DNA from 2 places in the Mesorhizobium sp. USDA 4413 genome. Region 2 is predicted to be linked to the other one. Evidence: riboswitches for the same ligand, from Rfam matches in the RefSeq annotation. Region 2 holds a riboswitch; the other holds the start of a gene.
The links. A riboswitch is a leader RNA that binds a small molecule or an ion and turns the genes downstream of it on or off. The one in region 2 is predicted to bind thiamine pyrophosphate.
Positions count from the first base shown of each region.

Region 1: it holds a riboswitch for thiamine pyrophosphate, as region 2 does, so the genes downstream of both, thiB (thiamine ABC transporter substrate binding subunit) here and thiC (phosphomethylpyrimidine synthase ThiC) in region 2, are expected to answer to the same signal.

Region 1 covers NZ_JBVPRP010000001.1:294,209-299,882, reverse strand. Annotated here, with positions in the region: gene ACVMIM_RS01505 (ABC-F family ATP-binding cassette domain-containing protein) at 1-922, opposite strand, end outside; gene ACVMIM_RS01500 (thiamine diphosphokinase) at 924-1,568, opposite strand; TPP riboswitch at 1,704-1,809, shown strand; gene thiB (thiamine ABC transporter substrate binding subunit) at 1,862-2,863, shown strand; gene thiP (thiamine/thiamine pyrophosphate ABC transporter permease) at 3,107-4,720, shown strand; gene thiQ (thiamine ABC transporter ATP-binding protein) at 4,720-5,508, shown strand; gene ACVMIM_RS01480 (M48 family metalloprotease) at 5,658-5,674, shown strand, end outside.
Region 2 covers NZ_JBVPRP010000001.1:2,612,622-2,618,295, reverse strand. Annotated here, with positions in the region: gene ACVMIM_RS12565 (hypothetical protein) at 1-101, opposite strand, end outside; gene ACVMIM_RS12560 (Fic family protein) at 171-773, shown strand; gene ACVMIM_RS12555 (hypothetical protein) at 814-942, opposite strand; gene ACVMIM_RS12550 (Fic family protein) at 1,171-2,715, shown strand; TPP riboswitch at 2,921-3,036, shown strand; gene thiC (phosphomethylpyrimidine synthase ThiC) at 3,140-4,978, shown strand; gene thiO (glycine oxidase ThiO) at 4,982-5,674, shown strand, end outside.

The DNA.
Region 1 (5,674 bases), 2.3 Mb from region 2:
CGCGCTGGATGCGGGTCGAGAAGCCCTTGACCACGGTGAGATCGCCAAAACTCTTGTCGATACCCTTGGCCTCGATCACCAGCTTGCCGGATTCGACGGCGTCGCTTGCCACCATGGTGGCGGTGCCCTCGGCACCGCGATGGCTGCGGAAACGCTGGCGCATGGCCTGCAATTCGCCGAGGCGGCGCATGTTGCGCTTGCGCCTGGCGGTCACGCCATAGCGCAGCCAATGCTCCTCGCGCACGATCTGGCGGCCGAGCTTGTGCTGTTCGCGCTCTTCTTCTTCCAGCACCTGGTCGCGCCATTCCTCGAAATGGGCGAAGCCCTTGTCCAGCCGCCGCGTCTGGCCGCGATCGAGCCAGACCGTGGCGCGCGAGACGCGCTCGAGAAAGCGGCGGTCGTGCGAGATCAGGATCACCGCCGACGAGGTGCGGGCAAGCTCTTCTTCCAGCCACTCAATCACCGAAAGATCGAGATGATTGGTCGGCTCGTCGAGCAAAAGGATGTCGGGCTCGGGCGCCATGACGCGGGCAAGAGCGGCGCGCCGCGCCTCGCCGCCGGAAAGGTCGTTCGGTCGTTCCTCACCGGTGAGGCCGAGATGTTCCATCAGATAGCTGGCGCGATGCGGATCGTCGGCCGGGCCGAGACCTGCCTCGACATAGGCGCGCACGCTGGCGAAGCCGTCCATGTCCGGCATCTGCGGCAGATAGCGGACCGTGGCCGAGGGCTGACGGAAGACCTCGCCGTCCTGCGGCTCGATCATCCCGGCGGCGATCTTGAGCAGCGTCGACTTGCCCGAGCCGTTGCGGCCGACCAGCGCGATCTTCTCGCCGGCGGATGCGCTGAGCGCCGCGCCGTCGAGCAGCGGCGTGCCGCCGAAGGTCAATTTAATGCCATCGAGATTGAGGAGTGGCGGCGCCATATCAGCTTTCTGGAAGAGGATAGGGGCGGGCCAGCAGCAGCGCCCGGCCGCGCTCCAGCGCGATTCCAAGCTGCCCTTTGACCTCGTTTGATATAGTGAGCGAGGAGCCGAACGCCACCTCGACGCGGTCGAGCGGCCATTTGGCGCCGGTGACCGTCAGCCCGGCGAGCTCGGAGAAGCCGAGCACCGAAAACAAGGTGCCGTCAGCATAGTCGAAACCGGCACTGCCGGGCAAAACCGGAACGCCTTCCTGCGCGCCGCTCGTCAGCAGCACGGTGGTGCCCGCCTCGGCCAGCCGCATGGCGAGCGCCAGATGCAGGAAGGCGTGGTCGGCGCGCTTGCCGCCGAAGGCTCCGGCCAACAGGAGGCTGGTCGCGCCGCGCTGAAGCGCTTCCGCTATGGCGAGCTCTCCGTCGGTCATGTCCTTTTCGGTCGGGAAGATCTTTCGCGGAACGGCGGCCAGATCTACGGGCAGGTTCGCCGGCACCGAGTCGAAATCGCCGACCCAGAGTTCCGGCACTAGGCCAAGCATGCGGGCATGGCCGATGCCGGCATCGGCGGCGATGACGCGCGAATCCTCGATCTGGCGTTCGAGCCGGGGCGTGCGAATGAGCTCGCCGCCAAGCAGAATGGTGAATGTGCCCATGGGCGTCGCCCTTACCAGCCCACCGGGCGAAACGGAAGTCGGATGCAGTGCGCTTCGGCCCGCGTCCTGCCTCAGAACATTAGCTGCCCGGCAAACTTCCGCTTGCGCGGCGCTTCGGCCGCGCTTATCTCTCGAAGCGCTCTAACGGGGTGCCGGACGTGATCCGGCTGAGAGGCAATCGAGCCAACCCGCTGAACCTGATCCGGTTTGTACCGGCGGAGGGATTAGACGTTTCGGACCATCCGGCGCCTCAATTCCTTGTCACTCTAACGAAGGAGGCGCCGATGCGCGCAATGCTGTCCAATCTCATTGTTGCAACCGGTCTTTTATCGCTCCTGGCCGGCGTCGCGCCTGCCCAGGCAAAGGACAAGCTCACCGTTTACACCTATGAGAGCTTCACCGCCGATTGGGGTCCGGGACCGGCGGTGAAGAAGGAATTCGAGGCCGAATGCGGCTGCGATCTCCAATTCGTCTCGGTGGCCGACGGAGTGGCGCTCCTCAACCGCGTCAAGCTGGAGGGCGCCGGCACCAAGGCCGATATCGTGCTTGGCCTCGACACCAATCTCACCGCCGATGCCAAGGCGAGCGGCCTGTTCGCGCCGCATGGCGAAGTCTCGGGCATCAATGTGCCGGGCGGCTGGAGCGACGACACTTTCGTGCCTTTCGACTATGGCTATTTCGCCGTGGTCTATGACACGCAGAAGCTGAAGACGCCGCCGAAGAGCCTGAAGGATCTGGTCGAGGGTGCCGGAACCGACAAGATCGTCATCCAGGATCCGCGCACCTCGACGCCCGGCCTCGGCCTGCTCCTGTGGGTGAAGTCTGTCTATGGCGACAAGGCGCCGGAAGCCTGGGCCAAGCTCAAGTCGAAAGTCCTGACGGTGACACCCGGCTGGAGCGAGGCCTATGGCCTGTTCACCAAGGGCGAGGCGCCGATGGTACTCTCCTACACCACCTCGCCGGCCTACCACATGGTGGCTGAGAACACCGAGCGCTATCAGGCGGCCTCTTTCGAGGAGGGCGAATACCTGCAGATCGAGGTTGCCGGCATCACGACGACCGGCGCGAAGAACCCGCTGGCACAGAAGTTTATCGCCTTCATGACCGGGCCGAAGTTCCAGGACGTCATTCCGGAGACCAACTGGATGTTCCCGGCCGGAAAGACCGACAAGCCGCTCAACCCGGCCTTCGACAAACTGGTGAAGCCGACCAAGACCCTGTTGTTCAGCCCACAGGAAGTCGCGGCCAACCGCAAGGCCTGGGTGGATGAGTGGCTGGCGGTGATGAGCAAGTAGCTGGTCTTGGTTATTATCCTTCCAAGATGATTGCTCTACGGCGCCCCCCTCTGTCCTGCCGGACATCTCCCCCTCAAGGGGGGAGATCAGCTGTCATCTCGACTTTCGCCATTCTCCAACGCCGCAGGACTGAGCGGGGTGCCAAAGCTGCCAATCTCTCCCCTAGAGGGGGAGATATCCGGCAGAACAGAGGGGGGCGCGAAGGAACGCGGCGTTCGCTAGGTCGAACCCAAATGGTGCTGCGTGCGGCCGCGCGCTGACTCCCGCGTCACCGCCGGCGTCTTCGCCCTTGCGGCCATCGCGCTGCTCATCGGCGGTGCCTTCGCCGGCCTTGCCGTCGAAGGCGCGCATGATCTTTCCGGTGCTGCCGCCGCTTTCGACGGCTACCTCCTGCGCGTCGCCCGCTTCACGCTGTGGCAGGCGGCTCTCTCGACGCTGCTGTCGGTCGCGCCGGCGCTGTTGGTGGCGCGCGCTTTATCGAGGCATCCAAGCTTCCCCGGCCGCGCCCTGATCCTGCAATTGTTCACCTTGCCGCTGGCGTTGCCGGCGATTGTCGCCGCGCTCGGCATCTTGGCGCTCTACGGTCGGGCCGGATATTTTGCCGGCGTCTTCGCCGGGCTTGGCGGCGGCGAATGGCCGGGGATCTACGGCCTCTCCGGCATCCTGGTCGCGCATGTCTTCTTCAACCTGCCACTGGCGACGCGCCTCTTCCTCGAGGCGCTGGGCACCGTTCCCGCCGACCAGTGGCGACTGGCGAGCCAGCTCGGCATGGGCGCCCGGCCAGCCTTCCGGCTGATCGAATGGCCGGTGCTGCGCGCCGCCTTGCCGGGAATTGCGGGGCTGGTCTTCATGCTCTGCATCACCTCCTTCACCATCGTGCTGACGCTGGGTGGCGGTCCGGCCGCGACGACGCTGGAGGTCGCCATCTACCAGGCGCTGCGCTTCGATTTCGATCCCGCGCGCGCCGTGGTGCTGACGCTGCTGCAGATCGCGCTCACCTTCATCGTGGTCGTCGCACTCACACGGCTCGGCGCCAACACGGTCGGCGACGCCAATCTGCCGGTGGCGCCGCGCCGCTACATCTCGGCAAGCCGCATGGAGATCGTGCTGAATGCCGGCCTCATCACGCTTGGCCTGCTGTTTGTCGCCGGACCGATGCTGGCGACGGTGTTTTCAGGCCTGGAGGCCAACCTCGGCCGGCTGGCGGGTGAAGAGGCGGTGCGTCGCGCGACGCTCACCAGCGCGGGCCTTGCCTTGCTTGCGGCGCTGCTCAGCGTGACGCTGTCGCTGGCGTTGATTGCGGCGCGGCGCGCGCTGGCCCTGCGGCGCCGCTCGGGGAGCACCATGTCGCTGCTCGAACATGCCGCCGACACGGGCGCCGGCTTCGTGCTTGTCGTGCCGCCGATCGTGCTTGGCGCCGGCTGGTTCCTGACGCTCCGCAACCTCACCGATGTCTTCGCCGTCGCGCCGGTCATGGTCGTCGCCGTCAACGCGGTGATGGCGATGCCCTTCGCCATCCGTGCCATCCGCCCGGCCTATGACGCGGCGAGCGAGCGCCATGAGCGGCTTTGCCTGGCGCTCGGCATATCCGGATGGACCCGGCTCAGCCTGATCGACTGGCCGTCATTGAGGCGGCCCTTGGCGATCGGCTTTGCATTCGCCATGGCGCTGTCGCTCGGCGATCTCGGCGTGATCGCGCTGTTCGGCAGCGATTCCGTGCAGACCTTGCCCTATCTGCTTTTGGCGCGCATGGGCAGCTATCGGACCGCCGACGCCGCGGGACTTGCCTTGCTGCTCGGCCTGGTCTGCCTGATGCTGGTGGTCGCCGCCGACCGGCTGGGGCGGGAAGGAAAGTGATGACGACGACCATCGACGGCACAGCGGCGAAAAAGGGCCTAACGGTCGCGCTGGATGGCGTCTCGTTCAGCTATGGCGAGTCTTCCTTCCGCTTCGATGCCGAATTCGCGGCCGGCAGGATCACCGCCATCATGGGGCCGAGCGGTTCCGGCAAGTCGACGCTGCTCAATCTGATAGCCGGCTTCGAAACGCCCGATACAGGCAAGGTGCTGATCGGCGGCATCGATGTCGGCAACCTGAGCCCTTCGGCGCGACCGGTGTCGATGGTGTTCCAGGAAAACAATTTGTTCGCGCATCTTTCCGTCGAAGCCAATGTCGGGCTCGGCCGCTCGCCGTCGCTGAGGCTCGGCGACGCCGACCGCATTGCCGTCGCCGAGGCGCTGGCGCGTGTCGGCCTGACGGGTAAGGAAAAGCGGCTGCCGCGCGAGCTCTCCGGCGGCGAGCGGCAGCGCGTGGCGCTGGCGAGGGTGCTGCTGCGCGACCGGCCGGTACTGCTGCTCGACGAGCCTTTCGCATCGCTCGGCCCGGCGCTGCGCGAGGACATGCTCGACCTTGTCGCCGGCATCCATGCCGAGCGCGAAATGACGGTGCTGTTCGTCACGCATCAGCCGGAAGATGCGCGCCGCATCGGCGAGGACGTGGCATTTCTCGATGAAGGCACGATCGCGGCGGCCGGGCCGGCCGACGATTTCTTCGATCGGTCTGGACCGGATGCCTTCAGGCGCTATATCGGCGATCGAGGCGGCACCGTTGCCGGAACACAACATATTGCCCGGAAGCGGACATAATTTGCGGCCAAACCGGCAATGGGTGATTTGGCGTTTGCTTGCCTTGTCCGGGGGAGTGTGGCTAGGTCCGGCCATGCTGGTCCGGGTGGTGATTTGCCGAAAGATTTCGAAAGGAAGCCGATCTGTCGACCGGCACTGAGAAAGTGTGGATGAGGCCACTGGCACG
Region 2 (5,674 bases):
TGCCGTATCGAGATTGCAGGGCATTCGCTTAGGCCCTCGCCCCACTCCTGCGGCGTACACACTGCGATGTGGCAACGAAGATCGGCAACAATAATCGGCAACCCCTTGCCTATTGCTGACGTAAGTGCCTTACATAAAAGGCAATTGGGATCTTTTAGGATCGGCAAAAAATGCTTGAAACGCCTGCTCGTATCGAGCCCTGTTTTTTCCAGGACACCATCCCGTCCGTCTTAGCGGACCTCACGGTAGAACTGCAGAGGGAGGCAGACAATTTGGGGCGCGGCCTCCATCCAGAATCGGCTGCGGAACTCGCCGACCTGGTTCGGATGATGAATTGCTACTACTCGAACCTGATCGAGGGGCACAACACGCGTCCCAAGGACATCGAAAAGGCACTGGCGGGTGCAGAGGTGGAACCTGAACGGCGAGCATTAGCGCTCGAGGCCAAGGCGCACGTTATCGTCCAGCGCAAAATCGATGAGATGTACTCCAAAGGAGATTTGCCGAGCCCGACGTCGGTTGAGTTCATCGCTTCGGTGCATCGCATGTTCTATGACGAGATGCCCGCAGAATTCAGGTTCATGGAACGACCAGATGGATCGAAGGTCGAGATCGTTCCCGGTGAGTTCAGAAGTCGTCCTGCAAGGAAGTCCAGGGTTCGCCGTCGGCTCAGGTACAACGTCGTTGCACGCGGGCGAGCAGCGGCTTCATCACCGATCCGCCGCACGGCGGCGTTCGACCGTGGGGAATCCCGACCCATCGAGCATTACTGAAACCGAGCCCTGAGCGACTACCCAGACAGGCACCGCCCTCTTAGATGCCCAGTTTCTTGACGCGATGGCGGTTCTTCCTGCCGGTCCAGGCAATGGTCGCCAGGTGACCGTTGGTCACGGTGAACGATTTCGCGATCGCGCAAATGCGACGCCAGAAGGGGCTACTCATCGCGGCGGTCGTTTCGCCCCGAAAGAGACGTTCGGCACGCTGCCACCCTGCGTTAAGACGGCCCAGTCGTCGCCAAGGGGCAGAAAATCTAGCGCGAAACCTCTCAGCAACATTGTAGAATCCGTTTTCGGCAAAATCCAGTTTGCAGCATCTATTTTCATGGGATAGGTTCATTTTTCATGGACACTGGCCGACTTGGACAGGAATTCGAGAGAAGAGCCCAATTTCATGGTATCGGCGCAGCAGAACCAATTTTCAGGCCCTGTTATCGTTTTTCAGGAAGTCCGGCTTCCCGAGACGGCGACCCCGGCCGGCTATAGCGCCCTGATCGGAGCCTATGGTCTCGCTGTGCCATTGCCGCGAACGTTGTCTGCCACCGGCCAGCATCATCGCGTTACCGAACGGAATGGCTGGCGGATCATGACGCCCCGCCATGCTCCGCATCCAACCCTCGAAGGCCACCTAACCTTCGCGCTCAAGTACGAAGGGCTCGACCTAGCCGTCCTCAAGCGGCTCTTCCAAGTGACCGGTCCGGGGCCGATCGAGGCGCTGGTCCGTGAAAGCCCGAGCGGCGGTTATGCCCGCCGAATCTGGTTTTTATATGAATGGCTGACAGGCGCGCGTCTCGATCTGCCCGATGCTGATGCCGGACGCTATGTTCCGATCATCGATCCCGAGCTGCAGTGGTCCGGACCCGAGAAAACCGTCTCGCGCTACCGCATAAAGGACAATCTCCCCGGTACGCCTGAGTTCTGCCCTCTGGTGTTCCGCACCAAGACGCTCGAAAAATTCATCGGCCTTGAGCTGGCGCGACGCGCGGAGGCAATCGTAGCGGACGTGCCGCGCGACCTCCTTGCTCGGACCGCCGCCTTTCTTTTGCTCAAAGACTCCCGATCAAGCTACGCGATCGAGGGCGAGCGCCCGCCGGAAGATCGCATCCAACGCTGGGGCCGCGCTATCGCCGAAGCTGGCCGGCAACCAATCGATCGCGATGAGTTGCTTCGCCTGCAAAGAATTGTCCTCGGCGATGCCCGTTTCGTGAGACTTGGCTTTCGAAAGGAGGGAGGCTTCGTCGGTGAGCATGACAGGGAGAATCGCATGCCCCTGCCCGATCACATCAGCGCTCGGCCTGAGGACCTGCCGCGGCTGATTGACGGGATGATGGCCTTCGATCAAGGCCCCGCGAAAAACCTTGATGCAGTCATCGCCGCCGCTATCCTCGCCTTCGGCTTTGTCTATATCCACCCGTTCGAGGACGGAAACGGCCGTATTCACCGCTATCTAATCCATCACGTCCTTGCCACGCACGGCTTCAATCCGTCGGGAGTGGTGTTTCCCGTCTCGGCCGCGATCCTGGACCAGATAGATGAGTACCGGCGCGTGCTCGAGAGCTATTCCCGGCGCCTTTTGCCATTGGTCCACTGGGAAGCGACGCCGCAATTCAACGTCCGGGTGCTGAATGACACCGGGGATTTCTACCGATTTTTCGACGCAACCCCGCAAGCCGAATTCCTCTATTCCTGCGTTCAAAGGACGATCGAACGGGACCTTCCCGACGAAACCGCTTTTCTGCAGCGCTACGATCATTTCCGGCGACAGATCGGTACCTTTATCGACCTGCCCGACCGGCTAACCGATCTACTCTTCCGTTTCCTCCATCAGAATGGTGGCCACCTGTCGAACCGCGCCCGCCAAAAGGAATTCGCCGAGCTGACCAACGACGAGGCAAGGCGCATCGAAGCGATCTACGCGCAAACCTTTGGTGCCGATTGAAGGCGAGCTCATCGCAAGAATCGAACTTTCAGTCCGGTGATTTGACAATCTTCTTGTCCCTTCCCCGCCCTGTCTCGGGCGCGCGATTTGTCGCCGCCATGTGCGCGAACTGTTTCCCGCAGTTTGATCAGCAGCCGATCAGCGCCGCGGCCTGCCCGCTGCCCGAACGCGCTTGACAAAGCGGCGCCGGCCCGGTCAATTCGCAAGCATTCACCAGGGGAGTCCCGGCAAGGGGCTGAGATACTGCTGGCTTTGCGGCGCAGTGACCCGTTGAACCTGATCCAGTTCATACTGGCGGAGGGACGGTGCAAGCGCTTTGCGGGAGTTCATGCCCGAAGACCTGTCTCGGCAGGTAAACCGAAGCGTCTTTTCATCCTTCCGGCACAGAACTGGGTCTCCAATGCAACGAGCAAAGGAGCCTCAAATGAATGCCCTGACCCCGACCGTATCGACCGGGCCGCTGCCGGCTTCGCGGAAGATCCACAAACCCGGCGTCCTGCATCCGCGAATCAGGGTGCCGATGCGCGAGATCGCGGTGCACCCGACTGCCGGCGAGCCGCCGGTGACGGTCTACGACCCGTCAGGCCCCTACACCGACCCCGCGATCGAAACCGATATCGAGAAGGGCCTTACCCGGTTTCGGCAAGACTGGATTGCCGCGCGCGGCGATGTCGAAGCCTATGATGGTCGCCACCTCAGGCCCGAGGACAACGGATTTGCGACAGGCGAGCGCCTGACGCGGGGATTTCCGATCCGCAACCGTCCGCTGCGGGCCAAGGCCGGCAAGGCCGTGACGCAGCTTGCCTATGCGCGCGCTGGCATCATCACGCCCGAAATGGAATTCGCGGCCATCCGCGAGAATCTCGGTCGCGAGATGCTGCGCGGCAGGCTTGAACAGGACGGCGAGGCATTTGGCGCATCGATCCCGGATTTCGTCACACCGGAATTCGTACGCGACGAGGTGGCGCGGGGCCGCGCGATCATTCCCGCCAACATCAATCACCCCGAGAGCGAGCCGATGATCATCGGCCGCAATTTCCTGGTGAAGATCAACGCCAATATCGGCAATTCCGCCGTCACCTCCTCGATGGCCGAAGAGGTCGAAAAGATGGTCTGGGCGATCCGCTGGGGCGCCGACACTGTCATGGACCTGTCGACCGGCCGCAACATCCACAACATCCGCGAATGGATCGTGCGCAACGCGCCGGTGCCGATCGGCACGGTGCCGCTCTACCAGGCGCTGGAGAAGGTGGGCGGCGTCGCCGAAGATCTGAGCTGGGAGGTCTATCGCGACACGCTGATCGAGCAGGCCGAGCAAGGCGTCGACTATTTCACCATTCATGCAGGCGTGCGGCTGCATTATATCCCGCTGACCGTCGACAGGGTCACGGGCATCGTCTCCCGCGGCGGCTCGATCATGGCGAAATGGTGTCTGCACCATCATCGCGAAAGCTTCCTCTACGAGCATTTCGATGAGATATGCGATATCGCCCGGGCTTATGACGTCTCCTTCTCGCTCGGCGACGGCCTTCGCCCCGGCTCGATCGCCGATGCCAATGATAAAGCGCAGTTCGCCGAGCTGGAGACGCTTGGCGAACTGACTAAGATCGCCTGGGCAAAGGACTGCCAGGTGATGATCGAAGGCCCGGGCCATGTTCCCATGCACAAGATCAAGCAGAACATGGACAAGCAGCTTGCCGTTTGCGGTGAGGCGCCTTTCTACACGCTTGGGCCGCTGACCACGGACATCGCGCCCGGCTACGACCACATCACCTCCGGCATCGGCGCCGCCATGATCGGCTGGTTCGGCACAGCCATGCTCTGCTATGTGACGCCGAAGGAACATCTCGGACTGCCCGACCGCAACGACGTCAAGACCGGGGTCATCACATACAAGATCGCCGCGCATGCAGCCGATCTCGCCAAGGGGCACCCGGCGGCGAAGATCCGCGACGACGCGCTGTCGCGGGCGCGGTTCGAGTTCCGCTGGGAAGACCAGTTCAACTTGTCGCTCGATCCCGAGACGGCGCGTTCGCTCCACGACGAGACGTTGCCCAAGGAGGCGCATAAAGTCGCGCACTTCTGCTCGATGTGCGGACCGAAATTCTGCTCCATGCGCATCTCCCACGACATTCGCGCGGAAGCGCAAAAGGAGGGGATGGCGGCGATGGCGGAGAAATACCGCGCAGGCGGCGATCTCTATATGCCGGTCAAAACGTCGGAAGAACAGCCTTCGGCGCTTGATGATCAGGCGTCGCGCTGAGTCATGCGCCGTGTGCTTGTCAAAGGCGCCGGTGTGGCAGGCCTCACCGTCGCCCATGAATTGGCTGCGCGGGGTGCGTCGGTTACGGTTGCTGAAATCAGGGGCCGGATAGGCGGCAAGGCCTCCTGGCTTGCCGGCGGTATGCTCGCTCCCTGGTGCGAGCGCGAAAGCGCCGAAGAGGCGGTTGTCACGCTCGGCAAAACTTCGGCCGAGTGGTGGGAAAGGACACTGCCCGGGCTCGTGACGAAAGCCGGTACTCTCGTTGTCGCCCATGCGCGCGATGCATCCGAGCTTGCCCGTTATGCGGCTCGCACGGGCAATTGCGAATCCGTCGACGAAGAGGCGCTTGCCGCCCTCGAGCCCGATCTTGCCGATCGCTTCCGCGAGGGGGTGTTCTTTGCCGGCGAAGCTCATCTCGATCCGCGCCGGGTTCTCGAAGCGCTGGCCGGCAAACTGCGCACAATGGGCGTCATCTTCCTCTTCGAGGCGGGCGAGATCGCTCCTTCCGGCTTCGATCAGGTGATCGATTGCACGGGCATGGCGCGGGCCGACGACGACTTGCGCGGCGTGCGCGGCGAAATGCTGATCCTCCACACGCGTGAGGTCTCACTCGCCCGGCCGGTGCGTCTGCTCCATCCGCGTCATCCGATCTATGTGGTGCCGCGGGCCGATCATCACTTCATGGTCGGCGCGACC